2 linked regions of the Actinoallomurus bryophytorum genome follow. The protein of the gene in region 1 interacts with the protein of each later gene in a pairwise test. Links are inferred from orthologs where the notes say so. Each region holds a gene or a part of one and is shown on either strand. Other genes may lie near its edges. The genes, in order: rimP and rpsL.

Region 1 (9,328 bases):
CGTGCGCGACGGCGGCTTCACCGAGGTCGCGCCCGGCACGATGACCGCCGTCGCGCGCCTGGTCGGCTAGGGCGTGTCTGACAAATCCTGTTCGTAGCGAGCGGTGTCCAGGTGGTGCGTCGCAAGGCGGATGAGGGAGTCGGCCTGGTGTTGGCCGGCGACCGACGACAACGTGGCGAGGCGCCGCCTGGGCGTCGCGCAGCCGGACGAGGGTTTGTCAGACACGCCCTAGTCCTGGTCCTCGGGCGGAGCGGTGCCAGGCCCGCGGACGGGTAGGTCGTGGCGGGTCAGGTCGGGGCTCCGTACCGGCAGGTCCTGCCGCGTGACCTCGGGCCTGCGTACCGGCAGGTCCTGGCGGGTGACGTCGGGCGAGGGCACCGGCAGGTCCGCGCGGGTGCCGTGCGGCGCCATCACCCGTACGGGGTGCGGGCTCACATCGGGTACGGGCTCCGTGCCGGTCCGCCGGCCCCGCACGCGCGTCGCCACCAGGAGGCCGGCGAACACCGCGAAGGAGAGCCCGTGCTCGACCAGCCTGCCGAGGTCGCCGTAGACCGCGGCCACGATGGACAGCAGCGCGAGGTCGGCGGTCCACCCGGCGAGGACGACGCGGAGCAGGGTGTCGTCGCGCCGGATCAGGGAGAGCACGGCGAGGACGGTGAGCAGGAGTTCGGCGGCCTTGCCCGCGATCAGCAGCCCGGTCGCGGCGCCGGATCCGTGGCCCAGCATCGCGGCGACGTCACGGTGCAGGCGCGACCAGTCGAGGAGCTCGGCGAGCTTCGCGACGCCGAAGAGGATCACGAACGCGCACATCGGTGAGTGCGTGCGCCCGGTCGCCCGGTCCGATATTGCCGGATCCAACTGCGGCCCCCTGTCCCTTGATCCGCCTCGTAGGACGTAGGCGCGGTGCGGCGGGTTCATGATGCGGGTCCCCGATGTGGAAGAGAGCATAGGGCGAAACCCACGCAGTTCCCGCGCATTCGCACCTGCTGCGCGGACGAGTTCGGGAACGCCCGGTGATGCGAATTGCGCACCGCGTAGTGCGGCGGAATGCTGAGGCTCCATCGGGCCACGTGTTCAAGATGAGGTGATCCGATCGTGTCTGATGAGAAGGCCGCGTTAGCGCGGACGCGAATCGCATATCTCGAAAGCCTCGGCGACGAGCTCCGGAACCGGGGCTTCGCCGTGCGGCTGACGATTCCGCAAGGAGGACCGCCGAGCCTTCACGTGGTGAACCCACACGCATCGGCCCTCGCGGAGAACATCCTGGCGGAGAGCGCGACAGGCGCTGACGGAACCTGGTGGTTCTGGTGGTCGTGGGCGGAGCGGATCGCGCCGGCCGACGACCTGGGTGAGGCGGCGGACCGCGTCACCCGCGTCCTCGCCGCGACGGGGGAGTACAGCTCCTGAGACGGTACTGGAGGCCCGCTGTCGACCAGAGAAGCCTCCAGTACCGATCCGGCTCAGTCGCCGAAGCTGCCGTAGGAGCCCTTGTAGAAGACGAGGGGATCGCCGTCGTGATGCCGGTCCAGGTGGTGCACTCGGGCGACGACGATCATATGGTCTCCGGCGGCGTGCTCCGCCTCGACCGAGCACTCCAGCCATGCCAGGGCACCGTCGATCACCGGCTCACCGCTCGGTGACCCGGTCCACTCCAGCCCGGCGAACTTCTCACCGCCTCTGGAGGCGAACCGCAGGCAGACGTCCCGCTGCGACGCGGACAGGATGTTGACGCAGAGCCGCTCGGCCTTGCGGAGCCGCGGCCAGGTCGTGCTCGTGTGCGCCACGCAGAAGGAGACCAGCGCCGGGTCGAGTGACACCGAGGTGAAGGAGTTCGCGGCCAGCCCGGTGGGCCGTCCCGTCTCCGGGTCGATCGCGGTGATCACCACGACGCCGGTGGCGAAATGCCCGAGAATGCTGCGAAATCGTCGGGCGTCGATGGCGCTGACCCCGTCGGCCGCGCCCTGTCCCGTCCGATCCGCGGCACTCGGTCCGCCGTCGATCCGATCGGCCCGGCCCACCGCCGTCAGCGGGGGGCCCTGGCTGCGTCCCGAGGGCCGCTCCACCGGACCGTACGGCCTCGCGGCGGATGCGCCGTCGGTCATGGACTTTCCCCTCTGCCGGTCGAGCGTTCGGCCCACGGGACGTCCCGTGCGCGCGGCACCGCCGGGGCGCCGCAGTCCAGTAAAGCGTCCTGTCGCCACAGAGATTCCGGCCGGCACGGCATTTCCGCCGAAAGACCTACGACCAGTCCATGACGCCCGTCCGGCGATGCCGCCGCGGTCACAGGTTTCCCCCAGGTCGGGGTGCTTGGCTGACTCGAGAGGCGCTTTTCGACCGGTCCAGACCTCTGATTTGGGTCGATCGGGTAAGTTCATGGCTCAAGGTCACGTCGACGGACGCTTCCTCGTGCGTCCTGACCTGCGATGTCAGGCAACTCGCGCCTGGATCGTCATGTCCCCCAACGCAGGCTCGGAGGAGGCTGCTTGTTCTACGGCATCGTCCTCGGGCTGATCGCCACCGTCCTCTACAACGCCGGATTCGTGTTGGAGAAGCGGGCGCTGCGCGATCTGCCGCCCCTCAGCATGCGGCGCATCGGACGGCTCGTACGCCTGCTCGCCACGAGCAAGGCGTGGCTGACCGGCTTCCTCGTCATGGGCATGGGCATGGCCTGCCAGGTCGTCGTGATGTCGCTCGTCCCGCTGAGCGTCGCGCAGCCGATCCAGCTGGCCGGTCTCGCGCTGCTGGTCGTCTTCTCCGCGGTGTTCCTCGGCGAGCGGACCACGCAGCGGGAGTGGGCCGGCCTCGGTGTGCTGGCGCTGTCCCTGCTGCTCATCTGCCTGTCGATGGAGCCCACGCGGCTCGGGCTGCACGCCGGCACGGGCGTGATGTTCTCGGTGATCGGCGGCACGGTTTTCCTGGGCCTGGCCGCGTTCGTCACGGCCGCCCGCTCCGGAGCACGCTCCGGCCGGATGCCGGCCCCGGGCCTGCTGTACGGCGCCGCCTCCGGTCTGCTGTACGGGGCGGCGGGACTGCAGACGAAGGGCGTCTCGGGCTTCCTCGCCGAAGACGCCCATCACTTCGTCGGCCGTACCCTCGCATCGCCCTATCCCTACCTCTACCTGGTGTTGTCCGGGGCGGGGCTGCTGCTGTTCCAGACGGCCCTGCAGCGCGGACGGGCCTCCATCGTCGTCCCCGTCTCCAGCGTGGTCGGCAGCGTCTACACGGTGCTGGCGGGCACGGCCGTTTTCGGTGAGCCACTGCCGCAGGATCCCGTACGGCTGGTGCTCAGGTCCGCCGGGTTCGGGGCCGCGATCGTCGTCGTGGCGCTCATGCCGAAACACGAGGACATGCCGGAGCCCGACGCGGTGAAGGCCCCCGCCCTCGTGGCCGACCAGGCGCTCTAGACCCGTTCTCACGCCGTAGCGGCGTCCGCGGTCAGGTCCTCCGCGCGGTTCCGCTCACCGGCGCGTACCGCCAGCCAGGCCAGCCATCCGGCTCCGACGACGCCCCAGAACGACACGAGCCGGTACAGCGCCACCGCGGCACCGGCCGGCGCGGTCAGGGCGCCGAACGCGACGAGAGACGCCGCGAGGCTGCCCTCGATGGCGCCGAGCCCTCCGGGCAGCAGGGGAACCAGACTGCCGGCCGCCTGGGCGGCGAAGTAGGCGAGCGTGATGGCGTACAGCGCCGTGTGCATCCCGACCGCGCGGCCGGACGCTGCGAGGGACAGGATGTCGAACACCCAGTTCAGCAGCGAGGCACTGATGAGCATGGCCCAGTCGGCGGGGCTCAGCCGCAGGTCGGCACGGCCCTCGCGGAACCGCGCGGTGAACCGCGCGACGAACCGGTGCCGCAGGACGGGCCGCAGGGCCCGCCGTGCCAGGAGCGCCGGGTGTGTCCCGCGCCGCCAGGCCGCGACGGCCGGCAGGCCGGCCAGAACGACGACGGCCGCCACGGCGGCCACCGCGAATCCCCGCGAACGCGGCTCGGCGAGCAGCGCGACCAGGCCCACCGCGGTGTACGCGCCGGTCATGATCACTCCGCCGAGCAGGACCACCGCCGTGGCGAGACGTGCGGGCGCTCCCGCGTGGCGGTACTGCCGGAAGTTGAAGGCGACGCTGATCGCGGGCCCGGCCGGCAGCGTCGTGGACAGGGCGTTCCCCGCGTAGGTCATCCGGATCGCGCGCGGGAGCGACATCCGTACGCCGCCGGCCCGCAGCAACCGCCGCTGCACACGGGCGAACATCCCCATGGAGGCCAGCTGGGCGGCGACCGCGCAGGCGAGCCAGCCCGGCCCGGCGTGGACGATGACGCGCCACAACGCGGCGGGTTCGGGCAGGTCGGCGCGGAAGAGCACCACGCACACGCCGAGTGCCACGAGCATCGCCGCGGTCCCGGCCCATCGGAGCCGGCGGCGCCTCGAGGCCGGTACGGGGCGTGCCACGGCAGGCACCATCGCCGCCACTGTCACCTCGGTCACGACGGCCACCTCACCTGCGCTGATGCTCCCCCGCGCTCAACACACGTTCGGCGCCACACATTCCGACAGAAGCCACCAAAGGGGACAAAAGGTCAATAGCCTCTGGTGCGCCGAGCCGCCGGACGGGCGCCACGCCCCGATCCGCCGACCCCCACGCGCTGGAAGGCACGGACGAGCTCGCCGCCCAGGTTGACGCCCGCGCCGAGGGCGAGTGCCACCGAGATGCCGCCGATCAGCGTGAGCACGCCCTCGGAGGCGGCACCGTCGTTCAGCTGGATCATCCCGCGGTACACGGCGGTCCCGGGCAGCAGCGGCGCGATCGCGGGCACGATGTAGGGCAGCGGGGGCAGCTGGCGGCGCCGCGCGAGGAGGTGGCCGAGCAGGCCGACGATCACCGCGCCGACCGCGGCGGCCAGCAGCGGCGCGGCTCCCAGGCCGCGCGCGAACACGTACACCACCCAGATCAGCGCCCCGCCCAGCGCCGCCGCCGGCAGCACCCGGCGGGGCACGGCCAGCGCCACCGCGAACGTCATCGACACGGCCGCCGCGGCGAGCACCGCCACCGGCCGCAGGGTCACCGGCGCCGCCGGCAGGTCACGTACGTCGATCGGCACTCCCAGGTGCACCGCCGCGTAGACGGTCAGCCCGAGCCCTGAGACGATCGCCGCCACGATGAAGAACACCTCGAGCAGCCGCGCTCCGGCGCTGACCAGGTCTCCGGTGATGCCGTCCTGGATGCTCGCGACCAGAGGCCGCCCCGGCAACAGCGCCACGACGGCGCCGGTGACGATGGTCGACGCGTTGGCCGGCGCCCCGGCGGCGATCACCAGCACGGCGCTCGCCGTACCGATGCTCGCGGCCACCGCGAGCTGGAAGAACTCCGCGATGCCCCGGCGGCCCAGCATCGCCGCGGCCCGGTCGCCCAGCACCGTCGCGACGAACGCGGTCCCGGCCACCAGCAAGCCGCCGCCCACCAGCACGCCCGCCGAGGAGGCGATCAGCCCGAGCGCGATCACCCCGAGCCAGGGCGGATAGGGGGCACCGTACGGCGGCAGGCTCCGCTTGATCCTCCGGAGCCGGTCGTGGGCCTCCTCGACGTCGAGCAGGCCGATGGAGGCCTCCTGGATGAGCGAGTGCAGCGCGACCAGCCGCCAGTACGCGGGGTTACGCCGCCGGATGGCCCGCGCGCCGGTGACCGGGAGGGCGCCCCGGCCCGGGTGAACCGAGACGGAGATCACCGTGAACGTCACCGAGACCTCGCAGCGCGGCAGCTCGTAGGCGACCGCCAGGCTGAGCATCGACTCGTTGACCCGCTCGGTGGCCTCGCCGCTGGCCAGCAGGAGCTCGCCGACGCGCAGAACGAGGTCGAGCGCCTCGCCGGAGACGATGTCGATGGGTTCTTCCTCAGGCGGCTCCAGGATGGTCGCGTCCCCCATGAGGGTTCGCCAGCTGTCCCGCAGTCGCTCCAGACTTACGCCCATATGTGCGCCGTTGACCTCCCTGTCGTGATTTACGCCAGGCAGGTTACCTATCGCCGAACTGGGACTATCCCTCCGCCTTCGGGTAGAGCTCCGCCTTGGTCAGCCCGGGAAAGGCGGACGGCGGCGAACCACGCCAGCGGACCGCGCGCACCGTGGCCTCCTGCATCGCCAGCGCGGCGTAGCGGCGCAGGCCGGGGTCGGTCACCCCGGCCAGGCCGGCGTAGCCCGCGGCCACACCGTCCTCCAGCCGGGCGGCGAGCTGGGCCGCCGCGCGGGACGAGGAGATCGGCGAGGGCAGGCGGTAGGCGGGCGCGGCGGCGACCGGCGTCCCGCCGCCCGCCTCGACGTAGGAGCGCAGCTTGTCCCTGCGGGTGCGATGGGCGTTCCACATCTGATCGGCGTTGCCCCGCTGTACGCCGAGGAGGTGGGCGCCCAGCACGCCGTATCCGAAGATCGCGACATGCTCGGCGGCGAGCGCCCCCTGGAGCGCGGCGATCGTCGCTGGAGAGGCGGTCATGCGCCCTCCTCCGTCGGGAGAGTGACCGTGGGACCGTGCCTGCCGGTTCTCTCGCTTCGCTCGCTCACGTGAGCTCCTGTGCGTGTCCGGCCTCGCAGGCGCCGATGGCCGCCAGCAGCTGAGAGAGCCCCGGAGACGCGCGGCGGACCTCGTCGGCGTGGGCCGTGGCAGCCTTGCGTTCGGCGCTGCGGAGGGCCGACAGGGCGCTCGCCTCACGGGCGGGCGCGGTGACGGCCGGTCGCGGTGCCGGGGTCGCGGTGCCGGTGTTGCTGCCGGGAACATAGTGGCGTTTGAGCACCGCGAGATGCTGGACGTGATGGTCCCGCAGGGGCGCCAGCCGGCCGCTGAGCCCCTGGTGGGCGGCGATGACGGCGTCATAGAGCGCGATGAGCCGCGCCTCGTTCTGGATCGCGCCGTCCAGGAGGGCCACCTCGGGCCCGGCGAGGGGCGCGTCCGCCTGCCCGACACTCGTGCATCCCGTGGCCGTCGCCAGCACCGCCGCGGTCCCGCCGAGCACCGCGCGCCGCGTTGGAGTCACGGACCGCAACGCGTCCAAGCGTGCCCTCCGTCCATCGGTCTTCACTCAGGTGCGCAAGCATTCCATAAGACCCCGCGCGAATAGCACCGCAAGAGCAAGCGCGGAGTGGGCCTGTGGGAGTCAGGGTGGGGTGGGACTGGGCTACTAAGCGGCATTCAGGCAGCGCCCGGCGGCGTTGTCATCAGTCGGCGGGCAGAACGAGGCCGGGCTCCCTCCCGTCTCGCCGGTACCACCTGGACGCCGCTCCCCGCGCGCGCCCTGGCCGTGTGGGCTCCGAGGCGCGCCGGTCGGCCGCCGATGCGGCACCCGCCGCCCTCAGCTGTGGATAGTCTTATGTGCGGAGTGGGCGCATCGGGCGACCACCCGCCCAGCGGCCGTGATGCCAAAAGGAGGTCCCATGAGCGTAAACGCCGATTCAGGCCAAGCTCAGCGGGACCGGCGGGGGCCGGGGCACCAGACGCGGGCCGCGCTGATGCGACTGCTCGAGCCGGTGATCGTCGATGCCGGGTTCGATCTCGAGGACGTTCTGGTGACGCCGGCGGGCAGGCGGCGGCAGGTGCGCGTGATCGTCGACGGTGACGAGGGCGTGAGCCTCGACGACGTCGCGGTCGTGAGCCAAAAGATCTCCGCCGTGCTCGACGACGGCGAGGCGATGGGCTCCGGACCGTACGTCCTGGAGGTGACCTCACCCGGGGTCGACCGTCCCCTCACTCAGCCACGGCACTGGCGGCGTGCGCGCGGCCGTCTCGTGCGCGCGACGTTGTCGGGCGGCGAGGAGATCACCGGCCGTGTCACCGCGGCCGATGACGAGACCGTCGTGTTCGACGCCGACGGCCACGAGCGACGTATCGCACATGACGAACTCGTCCGGGGGCTGGTCCAGGTGGAGTTCAACCGCCGGGGTGACGATGACCCCGTCGGCGACGAGGACTAGGGGGAGGCCTCGTGGACATCGATATGACGGCTTTGCGCAGTCTTGAGAGTGAGAAGGACATCTCTCTCGAGCTTGTGGTCAAGGCGATCGAAGAAGCACTGCTGATCGCGTATCACCGGACCGAAGGCGCTGCGGTCAAGGCCCGCGTCGAGCTCGATCGCAAGTCCGGGCACGTCACGGTGTGGGCCACCGAGCCCCCCGCCGACAGTGGTGAGGACGCCGAGAGCACGGACGAGACCGAGACCGCGCCCGTCCCGCCCGCCGAGCCCGTCGCGCCGCGTGAATACGACGACACGCCCACCAATTTCAGCCGTATCGCGGCGACCACCGCGAAACAGGTGATCCTGCAGCATCTGCGCAACGCCGAGGACGAGCTGACGTTCGGCGAGTACGCCGGGCGCGAGGGCGACATCGTCGCGGGCGTCATCCAGCAGGGCAAGGACCCGCGCAACGTCCTGGTCGACCTCGGCAAGATCGAGGGCGTGATCCCACCGGAAGAGCAGGTCCCGGGGGAGAGCTACGACCACGGTGAACGCCTCCGCTCCTACGTCGTCCAGGTCAAGAAGGGGCACCGGGGACCGCTGGTCAAGCTGTCGCGTACCCATCCCAACCTGGTCAAAAAGCTCTTCGCACTGGAGGTTCCGGAGATCGCCGACGGCACCGTCGAGATCGCCGCGATCGCCCGCGAGGCCGGTCACCGCACGAAGATCGCCGTACGCTCCCGCAAGCCCGGAGTGAACGCAAAGGGCGCCTGCATCGGGCCGATGGGCGGCCGGGTCCGCAACGTCATGCACGAGCTGCACGGCGAGAAGATCGACATCGTCGACTGGTCCGACGAACCCGCCGATTTCGTGGGCAATGCCCTGTCGCCCGCGCGGGTCCACCATGTCGAGGTCATCGACGCGGAGGCGCGGGTCGCCCGGGTCATCGTGCCTGACTACCAGCTCTCTCTGGCGATCGGCAAAGAGGGGCAGAACGCCCGTCTCGCCGCCCGGCTGACGGGGTGGCGGATCGACATCCGCCCGGACACCGAAAACGGGTCTTCCGCCGAAGGCGAGCATGCGGCAGGTCCCGCGGACGCGCCGACGCGGTAGACTCATGGCTCGTGGTCGCGCGGTCCCACGGCGTACATGCGTGGGTTGTCGGATTTGCACGACCAAGTCCGACCTGCTGCGCCTGGTCGTGGTCGAGGGCTCTGTAGTCCCCGACCCGCGTGGGCGACTGCCGGGACGGGGCGCCTCCCTGCACCCTGACCTGGCATGTCTTGAGCTGGCTGAGCGGCGTCGGGCGTTTCCGCGGGCATTTCGCCGAGCGGGACCGCTCGAAGTTCGCACTCTCCGCCAATGGCTCGAGTCACAGCAGGACGGTTCGTAAGCGA
Region 2 (4,257 bases), 3.2 Mb from region 1 along the record:
GGCGCGGCGCAGGAGCCGGAGACACCGTCCCCGGCCGCGGACGTTCCGCCGGAGGTCCTCGAGTCGGGCCGCACCGTGGTCTTCGGTGCGCACCGCCGGCCCGGCAAGCCCGCCGAGTCCGATGAGCTCGGCACCCCCGTCGCGAGTGGCGAGGAGACTCCCTCCGCGGAGCCGCCGGCGTACGGGCAGCCGGGCGGGTACCCCCCGCCGAGCGCACCGCCGCCGTACGGCGCGCCGGGTGCTCCCGGCGCCCCCGGTGAGCAGGCCCCTCCCGCGTACGGCCAGCCGCCCTACGGTGGCCAGCCCGGCGGCCCGCCGCCGTACTCCCAGCAGCCGTACGGACAGCAGCCCTATGGCCAGCAGCCCTATGGCCAGCAACCCTACGGACAGCAGCCCTACGACCAGCAGCAACAGCCTTACGGTCAGCAGCCGAACGAGCAGCAGCAGCCTCCCTACGGCCAGCAGCAGCCGTACGGGCAGCCGTCCTACGGGCAGCCGGGCGAGCAGCCCTACGACCAGCCTCCGCCGCCCTATGGTCAGCAGCAGCCGTACGGGCAGCCTCAGGAGCCGCCGGCCGGTTCTCCCGCCTACGGACAGGACGCCTACGGGCAGGGTCAGCAGGGAGGGCCCCCGCCCTACGGCCAGCAGCCCTACGGCGAGCAGCCGCCCTCGTACGGCCAGCAGCCCTATGGTCAGCAGCCCGGCTACCCCCAGCAGCCCTACGGCGACCAGGGGGGCTACGGCCAGCCCGGATACGCCCCTCCGCAGTACGGCGGGCAGCCGGGCTACGGACAGCCGGGAGCGCCCGCCTACGGTGAGCCGCCCTCCGGCGAGGACGACGCGGCCGAGCGCACCTCGGTCGTGCCGCCGCCGGAGTCCGCACCGGGTGCGCCCTCGGGCGATCCCTCGCCGGCAGGCCACCCGGGCATGTCCGCGACCACGGCGTTCCCGGGCACGGGCTACGACACGGGTGAGCAGCAGCCGCCGTCCTCGTTCGGCTCCCGGCCGGGTGAGGGCGACGACTCGCACGCGACCATGCTCGACACCCCGATGCCGCCGGGACCGGCCACCGGTGACTACGCCGTGCCGTCCGGCGACGTTCCGGCGTACGGTGCCGCGCCCGTCGAGGACGTCGTGCCGGGCTTCGGCCCGCCGCAGGACGAGACCTCACAGGACGACCAGGGCGACCGGAGTGGCGCCGAGCGCACGTTGCTGGTGCCGCCCCCCGAGGGCGGATCGCCGTCGGAGAGCGCAGGACGGTTCGGCGAGGACGTGCCCGTGCACGGCGACGCGGACTCCGGCACCGCCCCGGGCGGTGAGGACAGGTCCGCCACCGCCTTCGGTTACACCTCGCCGGGCGAGCCGGCGTCGCCTCCCTCGCCGTACGAGCCTTCGTCACCGTACGAGCCGGCGGCCTCGTACGAGCCGGCCTCGCCCTATGACGCGTCGGCGCCGTACGCGGTGCCCCCGTCCGGTGGTGAGCCGTCGCCGTACGCCCCGCAGCCGGGGAGCGAGCCGGGTCAGCCGGGTCAGCCGTCCTGGGCGTCGCCGGGCGGTGAGCAGGGCTTCCCGCAGTACGGCCAGCCGGGTCAGCCAGGCCAGCCGGGTCAGGGACAGGACCCCGGGCAGCAGCAGCCCTACGGCGAGCAGCCGGGCCAGCAGGCCCAGCCGGGCCAGGCCCCGCAGGGTTACGGTCAGCCGGGTTACGGCCAGGGTTACGGTCAGCAGGGCTACGGGCAGCAGCAGGGCTACGGCCAGCAGTCGTACGGCCAGCAGCCCTACGGCGAGCAGCAGGGACAGCAGCCACAGCAGGGGCAGCCGCAAGAGGGCCAGCCCCAGGGCTACGGTCAGCAGCAGCCGGGTTACGGCCAGGGTTACGGTCAGCAGGGCTACGGACAGCAGCAGGGGTACGGCCAGCAGGCCGCGCCCTACGGTCAGCAGCAGCCCTACGGCCAGGAGCAAGCGGGCCAGGCCGGCTATCCCGGCTACGGGCAGTCGGCGGCCCCGGCCACCGGCGGCGAGTCGAAGCAGAAGCTCTGGATCGCCCTCGGCGGCGGCGTGGTCGTCCTGATCATCCTGTTCATCATCCTGTTCGTGGCCCTCTGAGAGGGCGGCGCGTCTCTGCTTCCAACCGGGAGCGAACTACGACACAATGCCGACGGAACAAACCGTCGGCATTGTGTCGTTGTAGAGGAAGACTCGCCACGCCACGCCGATGTGGTAGAGCCTTGTTTTGACCCATGCGCGGGTGTTGGGTAGTCTCTCCCTTCGTGCCCGCGGTTCGCGGGTTCAACGTGCGTGCACACCGATCTCGGTGCCTTACCGTCGTGAAGTCGACGCGGTGACCGGCCTGAAGTCAGCGTGCGGCGCGGATTCGACTCCCTGAGTTCACCTGGCCTTTCTCGGCTGAGTGCAGGAGGGCGTGCGCGACACGCCCGACCACGGGGGTCGGAGACAGAAGCAAAACGGCAGGTCATGGCCGCAGGATGGTCGTGACCGGCTGGCCGCGCGAGAGCGCGGCAGACCCCAGCAATGACTCAACGGCTTGGTACGAGGAAGACGGAGACGCGGTGCCCACGATCCAGCAGCTGGTCCGCAAGGGCCGCCAGGACAAGGTGACCAAGAACAAGACGCCGGCGCTCAAGGGAAGCCCGCAGCGCCGCGGCGTCTGCACGCGCGTCTACACGACGACGCCTAAGAAGCCGAACTCCGCGCTGCGCAAGGTCGCCCGTGTCCGCCTGACGAGCGGGATAGAGGTCACGGCCTACATCCCGGGCGTTGGACACAACCTGCAGGAGCACTCGATCGTGCTCGTGCGTGGCGGCCGTGTGAAGGACCTTCCGGGTGTTCGGTACAAGATCATCCGGGGGTCACTGGACACCCAGGGTGTCCGGAACCGGAAGCAGGCCCGGAGCCGCTACGGCGCGAAGAAGGAGAAGAGCTGAGATGCCTCGCAAGGGCCCCGCAGGTAAGCGCCAGCTGATCGCTGACCCGGTGTACAACTCGCCGTTGGTCACTTCGCTGGTCAACAAGGTCCTGCTCGACGGCAAGCGGTCGATCGCTCAGAGCATCGTGTACGACGCCCTCGAGGGGTGCCGTGACAAGAGTGGCAACGACCCCGTCGTGACGCTCAAGCGCGCACTCGACAACGTCAAGCCGACCCTTGAGGTCCGCAGCCGGCGAGTCGGTGGCGCCACCTACCAGGTGCCCGTCGAGGTTCGCCCGGCGCGCAGCACCACCCTCGCGCTCCGCTGGCTCGTGCTCTACGCGCGGCAGCGGCGTGAGAAGACCATGACCGAGCGGCTGATGAATGAGCTGCTCGACGCGAGCAACGGCCTCGGCGCGAGTGTGAAGAAGCGCGAGGACACGCACAAGATGGCGGAGTCCAACAAGGCCTTCGCTCATTACCGCTGGTAACCCCAGCACCAAGACGTACGAGACTAGACGAGGGCGCGAGCAGTGGCTACTCAGACCGGCGTAGACCTGGCCAAGGTCCGGAATATCGGGATCATGGCCCATATCGACGCGGGCAAGACCACCACAACCGAGCGGATCCTGTACTACACCGGTGTCAACTACAAGATCGGTGAAGTCCATGAGGGCGCAGCCACCATGGACTGGATGGAACAGGAGCAGGAGCGCGGCATCACGATCACGTCTGCCGCGACGACCGTCCACTGGGCGGTCGACGACGTCGACCACACGATCAACATCATCGACACGCCCGGGCACGTTGACTTCACCGTCGAGGTGGAGCGCAACCTGCGCGTGCTGGACGGTGCCGTGGCGGTCTTCGACGGCGTCGCCGGGGTCGAGCCGCAGTCCGAGACGGTGTGGCGTCAGGCCGACCGTTACAACGTGCCGCGGATGTGCTTCGTCAACAAGCTCGACCGCGTCGGCGCGGAGTTCCACCGCTGCGTCGACATGATCGTCGATCGCCTGCACGCCACTCCGCTGGTGCTGCAGATCCCGATCGGTGCCGAGGCCGACTTCAAGGGCGTTATCGACCTGGTCCGCATGAAGGCCCTGGTGTGGAGCGCCGAGGCGGCCAAGGGCGAGATGTACGACGTTCTCGACATTCCTGACACGCACGCCGATGCCGCCCGCGAGTGGCACGACAAGCTGGTCGAGACGCTCGCCGAGGCCGACGACGAGATCATGGAGCTGTACCTCGAGGGCAACGAGCCCACGGTGGAGCAGCTGGTCCCGGCCATTCGCCGGGCCACGATCGCCGGCAACCTCACCCCGGTCACCTGT

What was found.
Region 2: the proteins of rimP (region 1) and rpsL interact in binary tests that used the Escherichia coli proteins (3 or more experiments, as listed by UniProt). The link is inferred for Actinoallomurus bryophytorum from one-to-one orthologs.

What each region holds. Positions count from the first base shown.
Region 1 is NZ_VFOZ01000001.1:604,133-613,460, reverse strand. Bases 6,328-9,181 are described here. They hold rimP (ribosome maturation factor RimP), read left to right. Parts: upstream 6,328-7,413; coding sequence 7,414-7,950; downstream 7,951-9,181. Other genes in these bases: FB559_RS02860 (YlxR family protein), read left to right, coding at 9,010-9,181; nusA (transcription termination factor NusA), read left to right, coding at 7,974-9,044; FB559_RS02875 (hypothetical protein), read right to left, coding at 6,543-7,016; FB559_RS02880 (ferritin-like domain-containing protein), read right to left, coding at 6,328-6,478. Outside these bases: FB559_RS02915 (peptidyl-tRNA hydrolase), read left to right, coding at 1-70; FB559_RS02910 (hypothetical protein), read right to left, coding at 229-810; FB559_RS02905 (hypothetical protein), read left to right, coding at 1,228-1,407; FB559_RS02900 (flavin reductase family protein), read right to left, coding at 1,461-2,102; FB559_RS02895 (DMT family transporter), read left to right, coding at 2,484-3,404; FB559_RS02890 (lysylphosphatidylglycerol synthase transmembrane domain-containing protein), read right to left, coding at 3,413-4,480; FB559_RS02885 (threonine/serine exporter family protein), read right to left, coding at 4,573-5,961; more of FB559_RS02880, read right to left, coding at 6,026-6,327; more of FB559_RS02860, read left to right, coding at 9,182-9,324.
Region 2 is NZ_VFOZ01000001.1:3,846,889-3,851,145, forward strand. The notes cover bases 1,367-4,257. They hold rpsL (30S ribosomal protein S12), read left to right. Parts: upstream 1,367-2,570; coding sequence 2,571-2,945; downstream 2,946-4,257. Other genes in these bases: FB559_RS43950 (hypothetical protein), read left to right, coding at 1,367-2,106; rpsG (30S ribosomal protein S7), read left to right, coding at 2,947-3,417; fusA (elongation factor G), read left to right, coding at 3,511-4,257. Outside these bases: more of FB559_RS43950, read left to right, coding at 1-1,366. UniProt on the Escherichia coli protein: With S4 and S5 plays an important role in translational accuracy. Interacts with and stabilizes bases of the 16S rRNA that are involved in tRNA selection in the A site and with the mRNA backbone.